DNA from 3 places in the Streptomyces sp. NPDC085946 genome. Region 3 is predicted to be linked to each of the others. Evidence: riboswitches for the same ligand, from Rfam matches in the RefSeq annotation. Region 3 holds a riboswitch; each other region holds the start of a gene.

Region 1 (6,187 bases), on a different contig from region 3:
GTTGCGCACTCCGGCCAGCTCGGGCTCGGTCGACGGGACCTGCTGCGTCACGGGGGCTCCCTCCCACGTCGCCCCGCCGGCGCGGCTCGTCGACGGGCACCACTCGAAGATACGGCATGGCCGCCGGGGCCGATCGGGTCGTCCACAGGCGTTGCCCCGCGGGCCCGGCCACCCCGATCATGGACGTGATCGGCCGTTGCTGTTCGACGCTGTGAGGGTCTGATGCCGGAGATCTCCGAAGACGGGCGCACGTGGCTGCTGTCCGGGCCGGCCAGCGGTTACGCCCTCCACCTGACCGACCGCGACGAGCTGGTGCACCTGCACTGGGGGCCGCGGATCGCGCTCGCCGACGCCGAGGCCCTCGCGGTCCGTCCGCTGCCGGATTACTGGCCCTTCGAGTCCCCCCTCGACGGACGCGAGGAGTACCCGGTCGAGGGCGGCCCCCGGTTCGTCCGCCCGGCCCTGTCCGTCCGCAGGGCCGCGGACGGGCGGCGCGGCACGCAGTGGACCTACGCCGGGCACGAAACGGCCGGGGACGGCGAGTTACGGCTCCGCTTCCGCGACGGCGGCCTGGCCGTCACCCTGCACTACCGGATGCGCGGCGACGTGGTGGAGCGGTGGGCCCACCTCGCCAACGACGGGCCGGCGGTCGAGGTGCTGCGCGCCGACTCCGCCGTCTGGACGCTGCCCGACCGCGAGGGCTGGCGGCTGTCCCAGCTGCACGGCCGCTGGGCCGCGGAGTCCCGCCTGGTGCGCTCGGACCTCACCTACGGCGAGAAGGTCCTCGGCAGCCGCCGCGGCCACACCGGCCACCAGCACCTGCCCTGGGTCGCCCTGGACACCGACGCCACCGAGGAGCACGGCGAGGTCTACGGCTGCGCCCTGGCCTGGTCCGGCTCCTGGCGCCTGTGCGTGGCCCAGCTCCCGGACGCGCGCGTGCAGATCACCGGCGGCGCGGGTCACGACGACTCCGGCCTGCTGATGCTGGCGGCGGGGGAGTCGTACACCACCCCGGTCTTCGCGGGGCTGTGGAGCGACGGCGGCTTCGGCGGTGCCAGCCGCGCCTGGCACGCCTACCAGCGGACGTACGTCGTCCCGGACGCGGACCGGGACCGGCCGGTGCTGTTCAACTCCTGGGAGGCCACCGGGTTCGACATCTCCGAGGAGCGGCAGCGGGCGCTCGCCAAGCGGGCCGCCGCGCTGGGCGTGGAGCTGTTCGTCGTCGACGACGGTTGGTTCGGGGCCCGCACCGGCGACCGGGCCGGGCTCGGGGACTGGGCGCCCAACCCCGACCGGTTCCCCCGCGGTCTGAAGCCGCTCGCCGACCACGTGCACGCGCTCGGGATGCAGTTCGGCATCTGGGTCGAGCCGGAGATGGTCAACCCGGACAGCGACCTCTACCGCGCGCACCCGGACTGGGTGCAGTTCCAGCCGGGGCGCACGCGCACGGAGTTCCGCAACCAGCTGGTGCTCAACCTGGCCCGCGAGGACGTCCGTGAGCATCTCTGGCAGCGGCTCGACGAGCTGCTGGCCGGCGCCCCGATCGACTACGTCAAGTGGGACTTCAACCGCTGCTTCACCGACGCCGGCTGGCCCGGGGAGCCGTATCCGCAGCGGCTGTGGACCGACCACGTGCACGCCCTGTACGCCCTGCTGGACCGGCTGCGGGCGGCCCACCCGGGCGTCGCCTTCGAGTCCTGTTCGGGCGGCGGCGGCCGGATCGACCTCGGGGTGCTGAGCCGCACGGACCAGGTGTGGACCTCGGACAACACCGATCCGCTCGACCGGCTCGCCGTCCAGCACGGCTTCAGCCAGGTCCATCCCGCGCGGGTCATGGCCGCCTGGGTCACCGACAGCCCGAACGCCATGCTCAACGGGCGGGTGAGCTCGCTGCGGTTCCGGTTCGTCAGCGCCATGGCCGGGGTGCTGGGCCTCGGCGGGGACCTGACCCGCTGGAGCGCGGAGGAGCTCGCCGAGGCGCGGGAGTGGGTGGCGCTCTACAAGGAGATCCGGCCCGTGGTGCAGCGCGGCGACCTGTACCGGCTGCGCCCGCCGACGGGCGGCCTGAGCGCCGTGCAGTACGTCCTCGGCGACGAGACCGTCGTCCTCGCCTGGCTCCAGGCACAGCACTACGGGGAGCCCGCCGCCGCGCTCAGGCTGCGGGGCCTCGACCCGGCCGCCTCCTACGAATGCCGCGAAACGGGCGAAATCCATCGAGGTGCGGTGCTCCTGCACCACGGGCTGCGGACCGGGCTGCGCGGGGACCTCGACGCCGCCGTGGTCCGGCTGCGGCGCCTCGATTCGTAGCGAATGGGCGAACTGTCCGAATAAGGAGTTTCGCTCTAACGTGCCCCGGAAGCGGGGGAGATGGCCGCCGGCTGGTGAGCAGCGTCATATCCGTGACGATCCGTTGTCGCCATGCTCACGTAATTCATGCCTTTTTCCTGGCCGTTTGAGGAAAACGGAAGATCATTGATCCACGCACCGTCACCACGGACGTCCACAGGAATCCCTGGAACGCGCAGGTGCGGACAACCGCACGCTTGTCCCCGCGCGTCCTGTTCGCTTACGTTCGCCACCGATCCGGACGGACGCCTAATCCTGCCGCCGCCCGGAGCCCGCACACACTGACCCGTGTACGGCAGGAGCGGGGGACCCACAGGTACGACGCCTGTTCCGGTTCCCGGAACGGCTTGGGGTTAAGCCGCGCCTCGGCGCGGCCGGGCATCTCCAGTCCGCACCCGACAGCTCACCTCGTAGGCGCCGGAGAGGAAATCGCCATGCCCGCGAAGGGTAAGCACCGCCGTCCGAAGACCCTGCGCTTCACCCGTTCCATCGCCGTCGCCGGAACCGGCGGCGCCGCACTCGCCCTGCCGCTGCTGGGCGCCACCGGTGCCCACGCCGCCACCCCGCAGTCCGCCCCGGAGAAGGCCGTCCAGTCCGTCCAGGCCGCCGGGAAGAAGGCTGCCGGCGAGAAGGCCGACGACGTCCGCACCTACACGGTGAAGGCCGGCGACTACCTCGCGAGGATCGCCGACGAGCAGGACGTCGACGGCGGCTGGAAGCAGCTGTACGCCGACAACCGCGAGGCCGTCGGCGCCGACCCGTCGCTGATCCACCCGGGCCTGGAGCTGTCCATCGGCGAGAAGGCGGCCGGCGCCACCAAGCCGTCCTCCGCGGCCAAGTCCTCGGCGGCCAAGTCCTCCGCGGCCAAGCCCTCGGTCCCGGCCAAGTCCTTCGCCCCGGCGAAGTCCTCCTCCGAGCAGTCCGCGGACAAGCCGGCCGAGCAGTCCTCCGCCGAGCAGACCACCACCGCGAGCGACGCCGCCGAGTCCGCGGGCACCGCCGGCGGTTACGCCGCCCCGGTCTCCGGCGGCGTCGGCACCGCCTACAAGGTGGCCGGCAGCATGTGGTCCAGCGGCTACCACACCGGCGTCGACTTCTCCGTCCCCACCGGCACCTCCCTCAAGGCCGTCGGCGCGGGCACGGTCGTCTCCGCGGGCTGGGCCGGCGCGTACGGCAACCAGGTCGTCATCAAGCTCGCCGACGGCTACTACGCCCAGTACGCCCACCTGTCCTCGCTGTCCGTCTCGGCCGGCCAGGCCGTGACCGCCGGACAGCAGGTCGGCCTCTCCGGCTCGACCGGCAACTCGACCGGACCGCACCTGCACTTCGAGATCCGCACCACGCCGGACTACGGCTCGGACGTGGACCCGGTCGCCTACCTGAACGCGCACGGCGTCAGCATCGGCTGACCCGCACGACCGCCCGCCTGACACGCCGTCGGAGGCCGGACCCGGTTCCCCGGGTCCGGCCTCCGGCGTGTCGGCCGGCCCCGGTCCGGGACCGGGGCGGACCGGCCCTCAACGCCTGTGACCAGGCACCTATTCCGCAGTTGGGGAACACTTGGGGAGTGGCTTATCTCACCGCCCGTCAACCCCTTCCTACGGTCGCGTAGGTCACATTCGACGGTGAAAGATGAGCTGCTGTGGCAGACGATTCGAAGAGTGACAGCAGATCAGTGATCGGGTCGTACGTGGCGGTGGGGGACAGCTTCACCGAGGGCGTCGGCGACCCCGGCCCCGACGGGGCGTTCGTCGGCTGGGCCGACCGGTTCGCCGTGCTGCTCGCGGACCGCCGGCCCGAAGGCGACTTCGCGTACACCAACCTCGCCGTGCGCGGCAGGCTCCTCGACCAGATCGTGGCGGAACAGGTGCCGCGGGCCGTCGAACTCGCCCCGGACCTCGTCTCGTTCTGCGCGGGCGGCAACGACATCCTGCGCCCCGGCAGCGATCCGGACGAGGTGGCCGAGCGCTTCGAGGCGGCGGTGACCGCGCTCACCGCGGTGGCCGGCACGGTCATGGTGACGACGGGTTTCGACACCCGGGGCATCCCCGTGCTCAAGCACCTGCGCGGCAAGATCGCCACCTACAACGGCCATGTGCGGGCCATCGCCGACCGGCACGGCTGCCCCGTGCTCGACCTCTGGTCGCTCCGCAGCGTCCAGGACCGCCGGGCCTGGGACTCCGACCGGCTGCACCTGTCGCCCGAGGGGCACACGCGCGTGGCGCTGCGGGCCGGGCAGGTGCTCGGGCTGGAGGTCCCGGCCGACCCGGAGCAGCCCTGGCCGCCGCTGCCGCCGCGCGGCACCCTGGAGGTCCGGCGGGACGACGTCCAGTGGGCGCGGGAGTACCTGGTGCCGTGGATCGGGCGCCGGCTGCGCGGGGAGTCGTCGGGCGACCACGTCACGGCGAAGGGGACGCTGTCGCCGCGCGACATCCGGATGCGGATCGCCGCGGTGGCGTGAGGCGCCGGCCGGGTCCCGCGGCCGCACCCGCGGCGACCGCGGCCGCACCCTGTCCGGGAGCGTCCGCGGCGGGACCCCCGGACGATCCGCGCCGGGCCGTCCACCGTCCACCGTGCTCCGGGTGGCCCGGGGGCAGGGAAGGGGCCCGACCATAATGGGAGGTCCGACGACTCCACCTGGAGGTAGCGTGGCCGGTTTCCGATCGACGAACTCCGGGCTGCGCGCCCTGCGGCCCGCGGCCTTCGGCGCGGACCCCGGCGGAGAGCGCATGGCCCGCATCCGCAGATCGCCGCACTTCGGGGACGGGGTCTTCCAGAATCCCGGCGGCACCGCCCGGACCCGGCCGTCCGGCTCGACGCGTGACTTCGCGAAGGTCTACTTCGACAGGGAGGCCCGGCCCCGCCGCACCCCGAAGGGCCCGGTCCCGGTCCACGCCACCACGCTCGCCGACCTCGCTCGGCCCCCGGCGAGCGGACTGCGGCTCACGTGGATGGGGCACTCCAGCGTGCTGGCCGAGATGGACGGGCAGCGGGTGCTGTTCGACCCGGTGTGGGGCGAGCGCTGCTCCCCGTTCCCCTTCGCCGGGCCGAAGCGGCTGCACCCCGTGCCGGTGCCGCTCGCCGCGCTGGGCCCGGTCGACGTCGTCGTCATCTCGCACGACCACTACGACCACCTGGACATGCCCACCGTCAAGGCGCTGGCCGGCACCGGCACGCTCTTCGCCGTGCCGCTCGGCGTCGGCGCCCACCTGGAGCACTGGGGGGTCCCGGCGGACCGGCTGCGCGAGCTGGACTGGCACGAGGAGACGCGGGTCGGCGGCCTGACCCTGACCGCCACCCCGGCCCGTCACTTCTGCGGCCGGGGCCTGCGCAACACCCAGCACACCCTGTGGGCCTCCTGGGTGGTTGCCGGAGCCGAGCACCGGATCTACCACAGCGGCGACACCGGGTACTTCGACGGTTTCCAGGACATCGGCGCCGACCACGGCCCGTTCGACGCCACGATGATCCAGATCGGCGCGTACTCCGACTTCTGGCCCGACATCCACATGACCCCGCAGGAGGGCATGCGGGCCCACCTCGACCTCCAGGGCGGGCCGGAGCACGGCCCGATGCTCCCGATCCACTGGGCCACCTTCAACCTGGCGCCGCACCCGTGGGCGGAGCCCGGCGAGGGCAGCCTCGCGGCGGCCCGCGCGGCGGGTGCGCGCGTCGCCCTGCCCCGCCCCGGCGAGCCCTTCGAACCCACCGCGGGGACCGTGCCGTCCGAGCCGTGGTGGCGCGGGGTGGCGCGGGCCCCGGCGGGCGGCTGGCCCGCGCAGGAGGCCGTCACCGGCGCCGTCGTCAAGACCCGGGCCGACGACGCAGCCCTGGCCCAGGG
Region 2 (6,187 bases), on a different contig from region 3:
ACCCATCGCCTTTCGGTCATGCGTCGAAAAACCCGGCGTATGGAGGAACTGACACCTTGTCGGGTGATCGGCGCACCACTCGGGCGCGCCAGGAACACCGGAGGAGTCGAGTGAAGAGCCCCTGGAGCCTCTCCAGCTCGTGGCGGGACGGGTGTCCCCTGCGCAGGACCCTGCCCGCGCTCGTCGTGCTGGCCGCGTTGCTGACCGTTTCCGCCGGGGTGGCCGGCGGGGCCGCCGGTGCCGTCGAGCGGGATGTGCTGAGGTCGGGCGGGCTCACGCAGATCGAGCTCTCCTCGTTCGAGGGCGACGCGTCGGTCCGCCCGCTCACCACGTCGGCCCTGCGGGACGCCGCGGACGTGCCGGGTGTCCGCCGCGTCGTCGCCGACTACGCGGCCGCGGTGTACGCCGAGGAGGGCGGGACGTACGACCTGACCAGCCGGACGCTGACTCCGGGCGACGACCTGCCCGTCACCCGGGGCAGGATCCCCGCCGAGCTCGGCCCGGACGAGGTCGTCCTGCCCGCCGCCGCGCAGGGCACCGACTTCGCCCCGCTCGTCGGCCGGACCGCCGCCTTCGGGTACACCAGGGCGACGGGTGACGCGTCCGGCACCACCGAGGTCGTCGAGCTGCGGATCGTCGCCGTGTACGACCCGGGCTGGCAGGCGGACGGACCCGGCGTCGCCTATCTGTCCGAGGACACCGCCGCCCTGCTGGCCGCGGCCCGGGCGGGCCGTTCGCCGGACGCCTTCCGGGACAGGGAGGGCGCGCGGTCCGCCGTCGTCGTGGTCGAGCACCAGCGGCAGGTGGCGGCCGTCACCCGGGCGTTGCAGGAGGACGGGTTCTCCGCGTCGCCGGTGTCCGACCGGGTCCGCGCCCTGCCCGGCCTGTTCGGCGCGGCCGACCTCGCCATGCGCGCCGGCGTCCTGGTCCTGGCGCTGGGCGCCGCCGTGCTCGGTGCCGTCCGGGCGGGGGACAGCACGCGGGCGCGGCTCGGGCAGTTCGCCGTGCTCAGGGTCCTCGGCTCCGGGCGGCCCGAACTGCGCCGGATCCTGCTCGGCGAAGCCCTGCTCTCCGGCGGGGTGGCGGGCGTGGCCGGCACGGTCGTCGGCACCGGTCTGTCCGTCGCGCTCGCCGGGCCGCTCAGTGCCGTCCTCGGACTGCCGATCACCGTCACGGACGCCCTGCCCGGGCTCCCCTGGGCCGCCGCGGCACTGCTGCTGCCCGCCGCCGGCCTGGCCGCCGGCACCCTCCTCGGCAGCCGTGAGGTCCTCCGCCGCGATCCCTACCTCACGGCACGGGCCCACGGCTGAGGGGCCGGGCGCCGATCGTTCCGGCCGGACCGTGCCCGGCTCAGCCCGCCGTCCGCTCGGCCAGCCCCGTCCGCTCCGCCAGTTCCGCCAGTTCCGCCGGCCCCGTCCGCTCCGCCGCCTCCGCGAGATCCGCCAGCTCCCCGAGCGGCAGGGTGTGCCGGGTCTGCAGCACCTTCGCCCGCAGGTAGCGGACGTTGTGCGCGGTGGTGAAGACCCCGGTCGGGACGCGGTCGCGGACCGCGACGCCCAGGGCGCGGAGCTGCTCGGCCTTGTCCGGGTTGTTGGAGAGCAGGTCCACCTCGCCGATCCCTAGGGCGCCGAGCATCTGGGCCGCCGCGGTGTAGTCGCGGGCGTCCTCCGGCAGGCCGAGCGCGGCGTTCGCCTCGTAGGTGTCCAGGCCCCGGTCCTGGAGGGCGTACGCGTCGAGCTTGTTGTAGAGGCCGATGCCGCGGCCCTCCTGGCGGAGGTAGAGCAGGACGCCGCCGCGGCCGGCGATCCGCTCGGCGGCCTCGCGCAGCTGCGGTCCGCAGTCGCAGCGGGCCGAGCCGAAGACGTCGCCGGTCAGGCACTCGGAGTGCAGGCGCACCAGGGGGACCGGGCCGGGGTCGCCCAGGACGAGGGCCAGGTGCTCCCGGCCGTCGGTCAGGCCGTGGAAGGTGACGACGTCGGCGTCGGCGCGGTAGCCGTCGTGGAAGCGCAGCGGGACCCGGACGCGGGCCCGCGGGACGGCGGCGGGGAAGTCGGGCATGCGGGCCTCCGGGTTCCGGGTCGGTGCTGGGACGGGCGCGACCGGGCGTACGGCACGGGGACGCGCCGTCCCCGGCTGCTTCAGATTTGAAGCAGCGTCACGACATCCGGACCCTACCTCTTGCTTGAAAGTTGAAGCAACTGTGGCTGCGGTCGCGGCTGCGGCTGCGGCTGCGACCGCGTCACGCGCAGGGCGGTGCCGACCGGCGGCGCCACGGCACCCCGTCGGACACCGGCCGGGCACCGTCCTCCCCGAGCGCCCGGACCACTCCGGAACAGATCTCCTCCAGCTGCCCGACCTGCTCCGCGCTCAGGTGGTCGAACAGCGAGGTCCGCACCGTCTCCACGTGGCCGGGCGCCGCCCGCTCCAGGACCGCCAGGCCCTCGTCGGTCAGCGCGGCGACGCTGCCGCGCCGGTCCGACGGGCAGGCCTCGCGCCGGACCATGGCGTCCCGCTCCAGCCGCGTCACCGCGTACGTCAGCCGGCTGCGGGTGATCTTCAGCCGCTCGGCCAGGTCGGTCATGCGCAGCCGCCGCCCCGAAGACTCGGACAGGGCGGCCAGGATGGAGTAGTACAGGTGGGGCATGCCGGCGTCCTGCTGGAGCTGCCGGTCGAGCGCGTCCTCCAGGAGCAGCGAGGCGGCCAGGTACGCGCGCCAGGCGCGCTGCTCCTCGGGGGTGAGCCAGCGGGTCGTCATGCCGCCAGTGTAGGTTTGCTTCAAACTTGAACCAAGATGTCCGGGCCAGTCCGGACCGGACCAGTCCCGCCCGTACTGACCACCGGGGAGCACCGATGCCCCACCCGTACGTCCTGCTGTCCGCCGCCGTCTCCCTCGACGGCTACCTGGACGACACCGGCCCCGACCGCCTGCTGCTGTCCAGCGCGGCGGACTTCGACCGGGTCGACGAGGTGCGGGCGTCCGTCGACGCGATCCTGGTCGGCGCCGGGACCATCCGCGCCGACAACCCCCGGCTGCTCGTCAACTCCCCCGAGCGGCGGGCCGCCCGCGTCGCCGCGGGCCGGCCCGCGTACCCGCTCAAGGTCACCGTCAGCGGCACCGGCGACCTGGACCCGGCGGCTCCGTTCTGGCACACGGGCGGCGAGAAGGTCCTCTACACGACGGACCGGGGGGCCGGGCGGGCGCACGCCCTCGGCATCGCGGCCGACGTCGTCCCGCTCGGCGCCGCCCTGGACTGGCGGCGCCTCCTGGCACACCTGCACGACGTCCGCGGCGTACGGCGGCTCATGGTCGAGGGCGGCGGGCAGATCCACACCCAGCTGCTCACCCAGGGCCTGGCCGACGAACTCCAGCTCGTCCTCGCCCCGCTCTTCGTGGGCGACCCGGACGCGCCCCGGCTGTTCGGGCCGGGCGGCTACCAGGCCGGCCGGCTGCGGCTGCTGGAGACCCGGCAGATCGGTGACGTCGTCCTCATGCGCTACCGGCCCACCGCGCCGGGCGCCGGAACCGTCCCGTCCGCCGCCGACCACCACTGGCTGGCCCTCGCCTGCGAACTGGCCGGGCGCTGCCCGCCGTCGGACACCGCCTTCAGCGTGGGCGCGGTCGTGGTGGCGGCCGACGGCACGGAACTGGCCCGCGGCCACTCCCGGGAGGGCGGCGATCCGGTCGTCCACGCGGAGGAGGCGGCGCTGGCCAAGGCCGACCCCACCGATCCGCGCCTGGCCGGCGCGACGGTCTACAGCAGCCTGGAGCCCTGCGCCCGCCGGGCCTCCCGGCCCGCGCCGTGCGCCCGGCTGATCCTGGACGCCGGGGTGCGGCGGGTCGTCACGGCCTGGCGCGAGCCGGACACCTTCGTGGCCGGGGCCGACGGCAGCGGGGTGCTGGCGGCGGGAGGCGCCGCCGTCGTCGTCCTGCCGGAACTCGAAGGGCCGGCCAAGGCCCCCAACCGGCACCTGCTGGGGTGAGCGCGCTCACATTCCGCACGGAAAACCCCTGGTGAGAGGCTTCGGCCCGTCATGTGTGTGCTTCGGGCCCCGCGGATGGCGTATGGTTGAGACACAACGACGCGGGGTGGAGCAGCTCGGTAGCTCGCTGGGCTCATAACCCAGAGGTCGCAGGTTCAAATCCTGTCCCCGCTACTGAAGGCCCAGGGCCGGAACTCATGGAGTTCCGGCCCTGAGTCGTTTCCGCGCCTCCCGTCGGCGGTGTGCGGGCCGTCACCGGGCCGTGGTCACACTTAGTGAGCGAACCGCGCCGCTCCGCAGCACATCTGACGGACCATCAGAGCATGTGGGTTACATGAAGTGAGGTCAACTCGCCCGATTTACGGTGCCGATGACGGGTAAGTCCACGCGGAAATCGTTAATGATCAAGCGGAACAGCTTGGAATCAGCGCCCTGCGTACATTAACGTTCGATAACGCAGCGCGGTCGTCCCAGCCGTCACAGGAGACGGCTCCGTGCGCACGCGCCGAATCCCGCGAGGGAACCGGGGAACCACCACCTTGGGGTGAATCACGCGGATGCCGCCGTGGAGACACGGCCGGTATACGCGCGTAGGAGACCTTCCCGCTCCGAACCCGTCAGCTAACCCGGTAGGCGGAGACGGAAGGAAAGGAGTACGCCCACGTGGCGTCCAACAGGCCTGCCCCCGAGGCCCCGCACGTGCCCGGCCAGCGCAGCACCGACACCTTCGGGTACGGCGCTCCCGGCACCGACGAGGGCCCGTTCCAGGAGTGGAACCCCACCGAGGAGTCCATCCGCCCGGTCCGCGGCAGGCACCGCGTCGCCAAGCAGCGCGGCGGTCTCGCGCGCAGCTCCACCGTCCTCGGCGTCGGCGTCATAGCCGCCGTCGGCGCGGGCGGCATGGCCAGCGCCCAGACCGGCAAGCCGCCGGTGTCGATCTCCATGCCCGACCTCCCCAACGTGGGTTCCCTCCTCTCGGACGAGGAAACCCCGCAGGAGTCGGCCACCCCGCTCAGCAGCGTCGGCATGACCTCCGTCGACACCGCGCAGGGCACCGCCGACGCCGGCGAGGCGCTGCGCGCCCGGATCATGGCCCAGGCCGAGCAGCAGCAGGACCAGCTCGACGCGAAGGCCGCCGCCGAGGCCGTGGCCGCCGCCGAGAAGGCCGCGCAGGAGGCCGCCGCCAAGGCGGAGAAGGAGGCCGAGGAGAAGGCCGCCGCCGCCAAGGCCAAGGCCGAGGAGGAGGCCCGCAAGAAGGCCGAGGCCGAGCGCCTCGCCGAGCTGGCCAAGCAGTACACGCTGCCGACCTCCTCGTACACGATCACCTCCACCTTCGGCCAGGCCGGCGCCTACTGGTCCTCCGGCTACCACACCGGACTGGACTTCGCCGCGCCCACCGGCACCCTCCTCAAGGCCGTCCACAGCGGTACGATCACGTCGGCCGGCTGGGACGGCTCGTACGGCTACAAGACCGTGCTCACCCTCGACGACGGCACCGAGATCTGGTACGCCCACCAGTCCTCCATCAGCGTCAGCGTCGGCCAGAAGGTCACCACCGGCGACGTCATCGGCCGGGTGGGCGCCACCGGCAACGTCACCGGGGCCCACCTCCACATGGAGGTCCACGTGGACGGCTCCGCCAACGGCGTGGACCCGCTGGCCTGGCTGCGCGGCAAGGGCCTCACCCCCTGACCCGGACCCCGGCGGTCCTGACGGAGTCCCCCCGACGTCAGGGCTGCCGGCCGGCCGCGCGCCGGCGGTGCGGCACCGGGCGGAATGCCGCCGTCCGGTACACCTGTTGACGAGGAGCATGACTCCTCTGCGCACACTCGGCTCGTCCGACCTCGAGGTCTTCCCGCTCGCCCTCGGCGGCAACGTCTTCGGCTGGACCGCCGACGAGGCGACCTCCTTCGCCGTCCTGGACGCGTACACCGCCGCCGGCGGCAACTTCGTCGACACCGCCGACTCCTACTCGGCGTGGGCCGAGGGCAACCGGGGCGGCGAGTCCGAGACCCTCATCGGCAAGTGGCTCAAGGCGCGCGGCAACCGCTCCGACGTCGTCGTCGCCACCAAGGTCAGCCAGCACCCCGAGTACCCGGGCCTGTCGGCCGCCACCATCAAGGCCGCCGCCGACGCCTCCCTGCGCCGCCTCGGCACCGACCACATCGACCTCTACTACACCCACTTCGACAAGCCCGAGGTGCCG
Region 3 (6,187 bases):
TCCGCTTCCACGTCAGGTGGGCGGCCGGGATCTCCTCCAGGAAGCGGGAGGGCGGGTTGTACGAGGGCTGTCCCCAGGCGCTGCGCAGGGTGGAGCGCGTCAGGTAGAGCCGCTCCCGCGCGCGCGTGATGCCGACGTACGCCAGGCGCCGCTCCTCCTCCAGCTCCTTGGTCTGGCCGAGGGCGCGCATGTGCGGGAAGACGCCGTCCTCCATGCCGGTCAGGAACACGACCGGGAACTCCAGGCCCTTGGCGGTGTGCAGCGTCATCAGCGTGATGACACCGTCGCCGTCCTCCTCGTCGGGGATCTGGTCGGAGTCGGCGACCAGGGCGACCTGCTCCAGGAAGTCGGCGAGCGTCCCGCCCGGGGCGGCGCCCCCCGGCGCCGCGGCGGCCTCGCCGCGCTCCTGCTCGAACTCCAGGGCCACGGCGGCGAGTTCCTGGAGGTTCTCGATCCGGGTCTCGTCCTGCGGGTCGGTGGAGGCCTGCAACTCCGCGAGGTAGCCGGTGCGTTCCAGCACCGCCTCCAGCACGGTCGCCGGTCCGGCGCCGGACTCGACGATCGTCCGGAGGTCCTCCATCAGCGTGTTGAAGCGCTTGACGGCGTTCGTGGAGCGCGCGGCCATGCCGTACGCCTCGTCGACGCGCTTGAGCGCCTGCGGGAAGCTGATCTTCTCGCGCTGGGCGAGGGCGTCGATCATGGCCTCCGCGCGGTCGCCGATGCCCCGCTTGGGGACGTTGAGGATGCGGCGCAGCGGCACCGAGTCCTCCGGGTTGGCGAGCACCCGCAGGTAGGCCAGGACGTCCCGGACCTCCTTGCGCTCGTAGAAGCGGACGCCGCCGACGACCTTGTAGGGCAGGCCGACGCGGATGAAGACCTCTTCGAAGACACGGGACTGGGCGTTGGTGCGGTAGAAGACGGCGACGTCCCCGGCCTTCGCCTCCCCCGCGTCGACCAGGCGGTCTATCTCGTCGGCGACGAACTGCGCCTCGTCGTGCTCGGTGTCGGCGACGTACCCGGTGATCCGGGAGCCCGCGCCCGCGTTGGTCCACAGGTTCTTGGGCCGGCGGGACTCGTTGCGCTCGATGACCGCGTTGGCCGCGGAGAGGATCGTCTGGGTGGAGCGGTAGTTCTGCTCCAGCAGGATCGTGGTCGCGTCCGGGTAGTCCTCCTCGAACTGGAGGATGTTGCGGATGGTCGCGCCGCGGAAGGCGTAGATCGACTGGTCGGCGTCACCGACCACGCACAGCTCGGCGGGCGGCAGGGCGGCCTCGCCCGGCGGGACGCCCTCGCCGTGCGCGCCGGTGCCGACGAGCTCGCGGACGAGGGCGTACTGGGCGTGGTTGGTGTCCTGGTACTCGTCGACCAGGACGTGGCGGAAGCGGCGGCGGTAGTGCTCGGCGACGTCCGGGAAGGCGCGCAGCAGGTTGACCGTCGTCATGATCAGGTCGTCGAAGTCGAGGGCGTTCGCCTCGCGCAGCCGCGACTGGTACAGGGCGTAGGCCTGGGCGAGGGTCTTCTCGAAGCCGTCGGCGGCCCGGGCGGCGAAGTCCTCCTCGTCGATCAGCTCGTTCTTCAGGTTGCTGATCTTGGCGCTGAAGGACTTCGGCGGGAACCGCTTGGGGTCGAGGTCCAGGTCGCGGCAGACCAGGGCCATCAGGCGCTTGGAGTCGGCGGCGTCGTAGATCGAGAAGGACGACGTGAAGCCGAGCTTCTTGGACTCGCGGCGCAGGATGCGCACGCACGCGCTGTGGAAGGTCATGACCCACATGGCGTTGGCGCGCGGGCCGACGAGCTGCTCGACGCGCTCCTTCATCTCGCCGGCGGCCTTGTTGGTGAAGGTGATCGCGAGGATCTGGCCCGGGTGGACGCCCCGCTCCGCCAGCAGGTGGGCGATGCGGTGGGTGAGCACCCGGGTCTTGCCGGAGCCGGCACCGGCGACGATGAGCAGCGGGGTGCCGGAGTGCACGACGGCGGCGCGCTGGTTGTCGTTCAGCCCCTCCAGGAGGGCGGCGGCGTCCACCACGGGGCGCGGGGCGCCGTCCCGGTAGTACGCGTCCCGGTCCGGCGGCACGTCGAACTTCCCGCCGAACAGATCGTCCGGGAGCGGCTCCGGTACGTGATCGTCCTCGGGCGGCGGCGGGGGCTCGTCCACGGGGCCCTGCTGGGCCTGGAGGTCCGCCAGGAAGCTGTCGTCAAAGAGGCTGCTCATCGCTCTCCGAGTCTAGGGTGCCCCACCGACAACCCGCCGCCGTCCCGGGAACATCCCCGGCGGGAAGGGGCCCGTGGGCGTCCACGGGCCCCTCCGTCCGGCACCCGGCGTCCTCCTACCCTCCGGCGTCGCGGCGTCACGCGCAGCGACCCGCGCGCGAGGTCACGAAAATGTATCGGGCATATCACCCATCAACCTTCACAGGGGCCACACGAGTTGGCTACCGTGCGGACGGGCCGTACGACCCCCACCGGCGAACCCCGCCGGGCCGCGCGGCCTCCGCCGAGTCCTGCGTGCCGCCACGGCAGCCGGAGCCGGGGACCCAACCGAGACCTTGGGGTGAATCGGCCCACAGCCCTCCGGGGCGCGGCCGTAGGGCAACCCTTCCGAACCGTCCGCCCGAACCCGACAGCTAACCCGGTAGGCGGAACATGGAAGGAGTCGCCTCCCTTGGCGTCGCAGCACCGCAAGCCGCGCCCGGCGGGTACGCGCGTAGCAGGCATGCGCACCCCCGCCCTCGCCACCGCCGCCCTCACCTCGGTGGCCCTGCTCTCCCAGACGGCCAACGCCGCCCCCTCCCCCGACGACAGGCCGAGCCTGGAGGAGGTCGAGAAGAAGGTCGACGACCTGTACCGCCAGGCCGAGTCGGCGACCGAGAAGTACAACGCGGCCAAGGAGAAGACCACCAAGCAGCGCAAGCGCGTCGACACCCTCCTCGACGACGTGGCGGAGCGCACCCAGCGGCTCAACGAGGCGCGCGAGGAGCTCGGCTCCTTCGCCGCCGCCCAGTACCGGACCGGCGCGGCCGCCCCCTCCACCGCGACGCTGCTGCTCGCGGACTCGCCGCAGGACTACTTCGACCAGACCCAGCTGATGAGCCGGCTCACCGGCCGCCAGAAGGAAGCGGTCGACGACTACGTCGCCCAGCAGTCCGAGACGATGGAGAGGCGCCAGGAGGCCACCGAGGGCCTCCGGACGCTCACCGAGACGCAGAGCGACCTGAAGACGGCCAAGGCCACCGTCCAGAAGAAGCTCGCCGACGCGCGCGACCTGCTGTCACGGCTGACCGCCGAGGAGAAGGCGCGGCTCGCGGCGATCGAGAAGCGCCGGCAGGAGGAGGCCGCCCGCGAGGCCGCCGAACTCGCCCGGCAGCAGGCGGAGCAGCAGGCGCAGGAGGCCGCCCGGCAGCAGGAGGCCGCCCAGCAGGAGAGCTCCGGCCCGGCCGCCTCCGAGTCGCCGTCGGACTCCCCGTCGGCCACCGCGCCGGCCGACTCCTCGTACGCCACCAAGGCCGAGAAGGCCCTCGCCTTCGCCCGCGCCCAGATCGGCAAGCCGTACGTGTGGGGCGCCACCGGCCCCGGCTCCTACGACTGCTCCGGCCTGACCCAGGCCGCCTGGAAGGCCGCGGGCGTCGACCTCCCGCGCACCACCTACGACCAGGTCAATGCCGGCACGACGGTCCCGGTGTCCCAGGCCCGACCCGGTGACCTGGTCTTCTTCTACGACGACGTCACCCACGTCGGCCTGTACATCGGCAACGGCATGATGATCCACGCCCCCAAGCCCGGTACGTACGTCCGCGAGGAGTCGATCTTCTACGACGGCGAGTCGTCGATCCACAGCGTGGTGCGGCCGGCGTGAGCCTCACAGCACCAGCGGGTCGAGCCCTCGCACGCCTTCGCGGAAGCGCGTCACCGTGGACCGGGCCGCTCCGGGTTCGGTGGCCGGCCCGGCGCGTGCGGGGGCCGGGCCGGCCGATCCGCTCGGGAGCGGTTTCCCGCGGGTGGGTGAGGGTGGTCCCGACGGCGGGCCCGGCGAAGGTGCGCAGCAGGGCCGCCCGTCCGCACGGGCCGGAGCCGTTCAGGTCCACAGCACGGCGATGAAGACGTTCGCCGTGGTCAGCAGACCGACCAGGCCGAACAGGCCCTTGTCCACCTTCTCGTCGTCCCGCTTCACGTAGACGAGCCCGAGGATCACGATCAGCAGGGCCAGCTTCACGCCGATCTTGACGTTGTCGACGGGCTGGTCGTCGGCCTGGTTGAGGCCGACCAGGACGGCCCCGGTGACCAGCATCGTCAGCGCGCCGTGCAGCATCGCGGGGCCGAACCGGGCGGTGCCCTCCCCCATCGCCTTCATCTGGGTGAGGAAGCCGCCGAGGAGCGCGGCGATGCCGACGATGTGCAGACCGACGAAGAGGTGGATGAGTACGTCCATGGGGCCGGAGCCTAGTGAGGGCCCCGGGCACGCCGGACACCGGCCCGGCGTGCCCGGCCGCGGCCCCGCGCGGTCACACCAGGCGCCGGGCCGTCGCCCACCGCGTCAGCTCGTGCCGGTTGGACAGCTGGAGCTTGCGGAGCACCGCCGAGACGTGCGACTCGACCGTCTTCACGGAGATGAACAGCTGCTTGGCGATCTCCTTGTAGGCGTACCCGCGGGCGATCAGCCGCAGCACCTCGCGCTCCCGCTGGGTGAGGCGGTCGAGGTCCTCGTCGACCGGAGGGGCGTCCGTCGACGCGAAGGCGTCCAGGACGAACCCGGCCAGGCGCGGGGAGAACACCGCGTCGCCCTCCTGGACCCGGAAGACCGAGTCGATCAGGTCCGTACCGGTGATCGTCTTGGTGACGTACCCGCGCGCGCCGCCCCGGATCACGCCGATGACGTCCTCCGCGGCGTCCGAGACGGACAGGGCCAGGAAGCGGACGGGCCGCTCGGCGTCGGCCATCAACGGGGCGCAGCGGCGCAGCACTTCGACACCGCCGCCGCCCGGGAGGTGCACGTCGAGGAGGACGACCTCGGGCCGGGTCGCGGTGATGACCGTGACCGCCTGGTCGACGTCCGCGGCCTCCCCGACGACCTCGACGCCGGTCTGCTCGGTCCGGCCGATCTCGGCCTGGACGCCCGTGCGGAACATGCGGTGGTCGTCGACGAGGACCACGCGCACGTGCCGCCCGCCCGGCTCCGCGGACCGGTCCGCCTCCGCCGGTCCTGCCGTGCCGTCCGTCTCGGTCGGGTCGCTCATGACGTCTTCTCCGCCCTCTCCATCTCCAGCTCGACCTCCGTGCCGCCGTCCGGCACCGCGCGCAGCCGCGCCGTACCGCCGTTGCGCTCCATGCGGCCGATGATCGATTCTCTGACACCCATGCGGTCGGCGGGTATCGCATCGAGGTCGAAGCCGGGGCCGCGGTCCCGGACGGACACGAACACCGTCCTGCCCTCGACTTCGGCGAAGACCTGGACGGCGCCGCCTTCGCCACCGTACTTGGCCGCGTTCACCATGGCCTCGCGCGCGGCCTGCATCTGCGCCCCGGTCCGCTCGTCGAGCGGGCAGTCGCCCACGACGACGACCTCGATGGGGACGCCGTGCTTGTCCTCGACCTCGGCGGCGTTGCGCCGCACGGCCTCGGCGAGGGTGGTGGGCTCCTCGGCCTCGTCCTTGCCGTTGCCCTCGGGGTTGTACAGCCAGGTGCGCAGGTCGCGTTCCTGGGCCCGGGCCAGGCGGCGCACCTCCCCGGCGTTCTCCGCGTTGCGCTGGATCAGGGTCAGGGTGTGCAGCACCGAGTCGTGGACGTGCGCGGCGACCTCCGCGCGTTCCTGGGCGCGGATGCGCATCAGGCGCTCCTCGGAGAGGTCCTGGGTCATGCGCACCAGGTAGGGGCCGGCCAGGAGCGTGATGCCGACGAGGACCGCGAGGGCCGCCTGCAGGACGGAGCCGAGGTGGGTGGCGGAGCCCTGCAGGACGACGGCGCCGGAGACACCGGCCGCCACCAGCAGGACGCCCGCCACGGAGCGCAGCAGCGTGACCGTGCGCCGGCGGCGGCCGACCTCCATCCAGCGGGCCCGGCGGGCGTTGTCCGCCTGGCGCCACACCAGGGCGACACCGGCGCCGACCAGGACGAGGGGCCACAGGTAGGCGCGGGCTCCGCTGCTGAGGTCCACGCTGCCCACGAACACCATGGCCACGACGACCATGAGGAG

Evidence for each region. Region 3 has a riboswitch for cyclic di-AMP ahead of ACIF8T_RS18010 (NlpC/P60 family protein). Riboswitches for the same ligand answer to the same signal wherever they lie in the genome.
Region 1: another riboswitch for cyclic di-AMP. It lies ahead of ACIF8T_RS20580 (peptidoglycan DD-metalloendopeptidase family protein); the one in region 3 lies ahead of ACIF8T_RS18010 (NlpC/P60 family protein).
Region 2: another riboswitch for cyclic di-AMP. It lies ahead of ACIF8T_RS05655 (M23 family metallopeptidase); the one in region 3 lies ahead of ACIF8T_RS18010 (NlpC/P60 family protein).

Annotation. Positions count from the first base shown of each region.
Region 1 is NZ_JBITSF010000010.1:4,131-10,317, reverse strand. Features, by position in the region: gene ACIF8T_RS20590 (tyrosine-protein phosphatase) at 1-51, opposite strand, end outside; gene ACIF8T_RS20585 (alpha-galactosidase) at 223-2,307, shown strand; cyclic di-AMP (ydaO/yuaA leader) riboswitch at 2,616-2,776, shown strand; gene ACIF8T_RS20580 (peptidoglycan DD-metalloendopeptidase family protein) at 2,781-3,755, shown strand; gene ACIF8T_RS20575 (SGNH/GDSL hydrolase family protein) at 4,022-4,807, shown strand; gene ACIF8T_RS20570 (MBL fold metallo-hydrolase) at 4,995-6,187, shown strand, end outside.
Region 2 is NZ_JBITSF010000002.1:17,998-24,184, reverse strand. Features, by position in the region: gene ACIF8T_RS05680 (ABC transporter permease) at 111-1,310, shown strand; gene ribA (GTP cyclohydrolase II) at 1,351-2,058, opposite strand; gene ACIF8T_RS05670 (MarR family winged helix-turn-helix transcriptional regulator) at 2,240-2,755, opposite strand; gene ACIF8T_RS05665 (dihydrofolate reductase family protein) at 2,851-3,981, shown strand; tRNA gene ACIF8T_RS05660 (tRNA-Met) at 4,082-4,155, shown strand; cyclic di-AMP (ydaO/yuaA leader) riboswitch at 4,475-4,632, shown strand; gene ACIF8T_RS05655 (M23 family metallopeptidase) at 4,645-5,673, shown strand; gene ACIF8T_RS05650 (aldo/keto reductase) at 5,792-6,187, shown strand, end outside.
Region 3 is NZ_JBITSF010000008.1:129,686-135,872, forward strand. Features, by position in the region: gene pcrA (DNA helicase PcrA) at 1-2,212, opposite strand, end outside; cyclic di-AMP (ydaO/yuaA leader) riboswitch at 2,483-2,654, shown strand; gene ACIF8T_RS18010 (NlpC/P60 family protein) at 2,714-3,853, shown strand; gene ACIF8T_RS18015 (hypothetical protein) at 4,073-4,426, opposite strand; gene ACIF8T_RS18020 (LuxR C-terminal-related transcriptional regulator) at 4,500-5,231, opposite strand; gene ACIF8T_RS18025 (PspC domain-containing protein) at 5,228-6,187, opposite strand, start outside.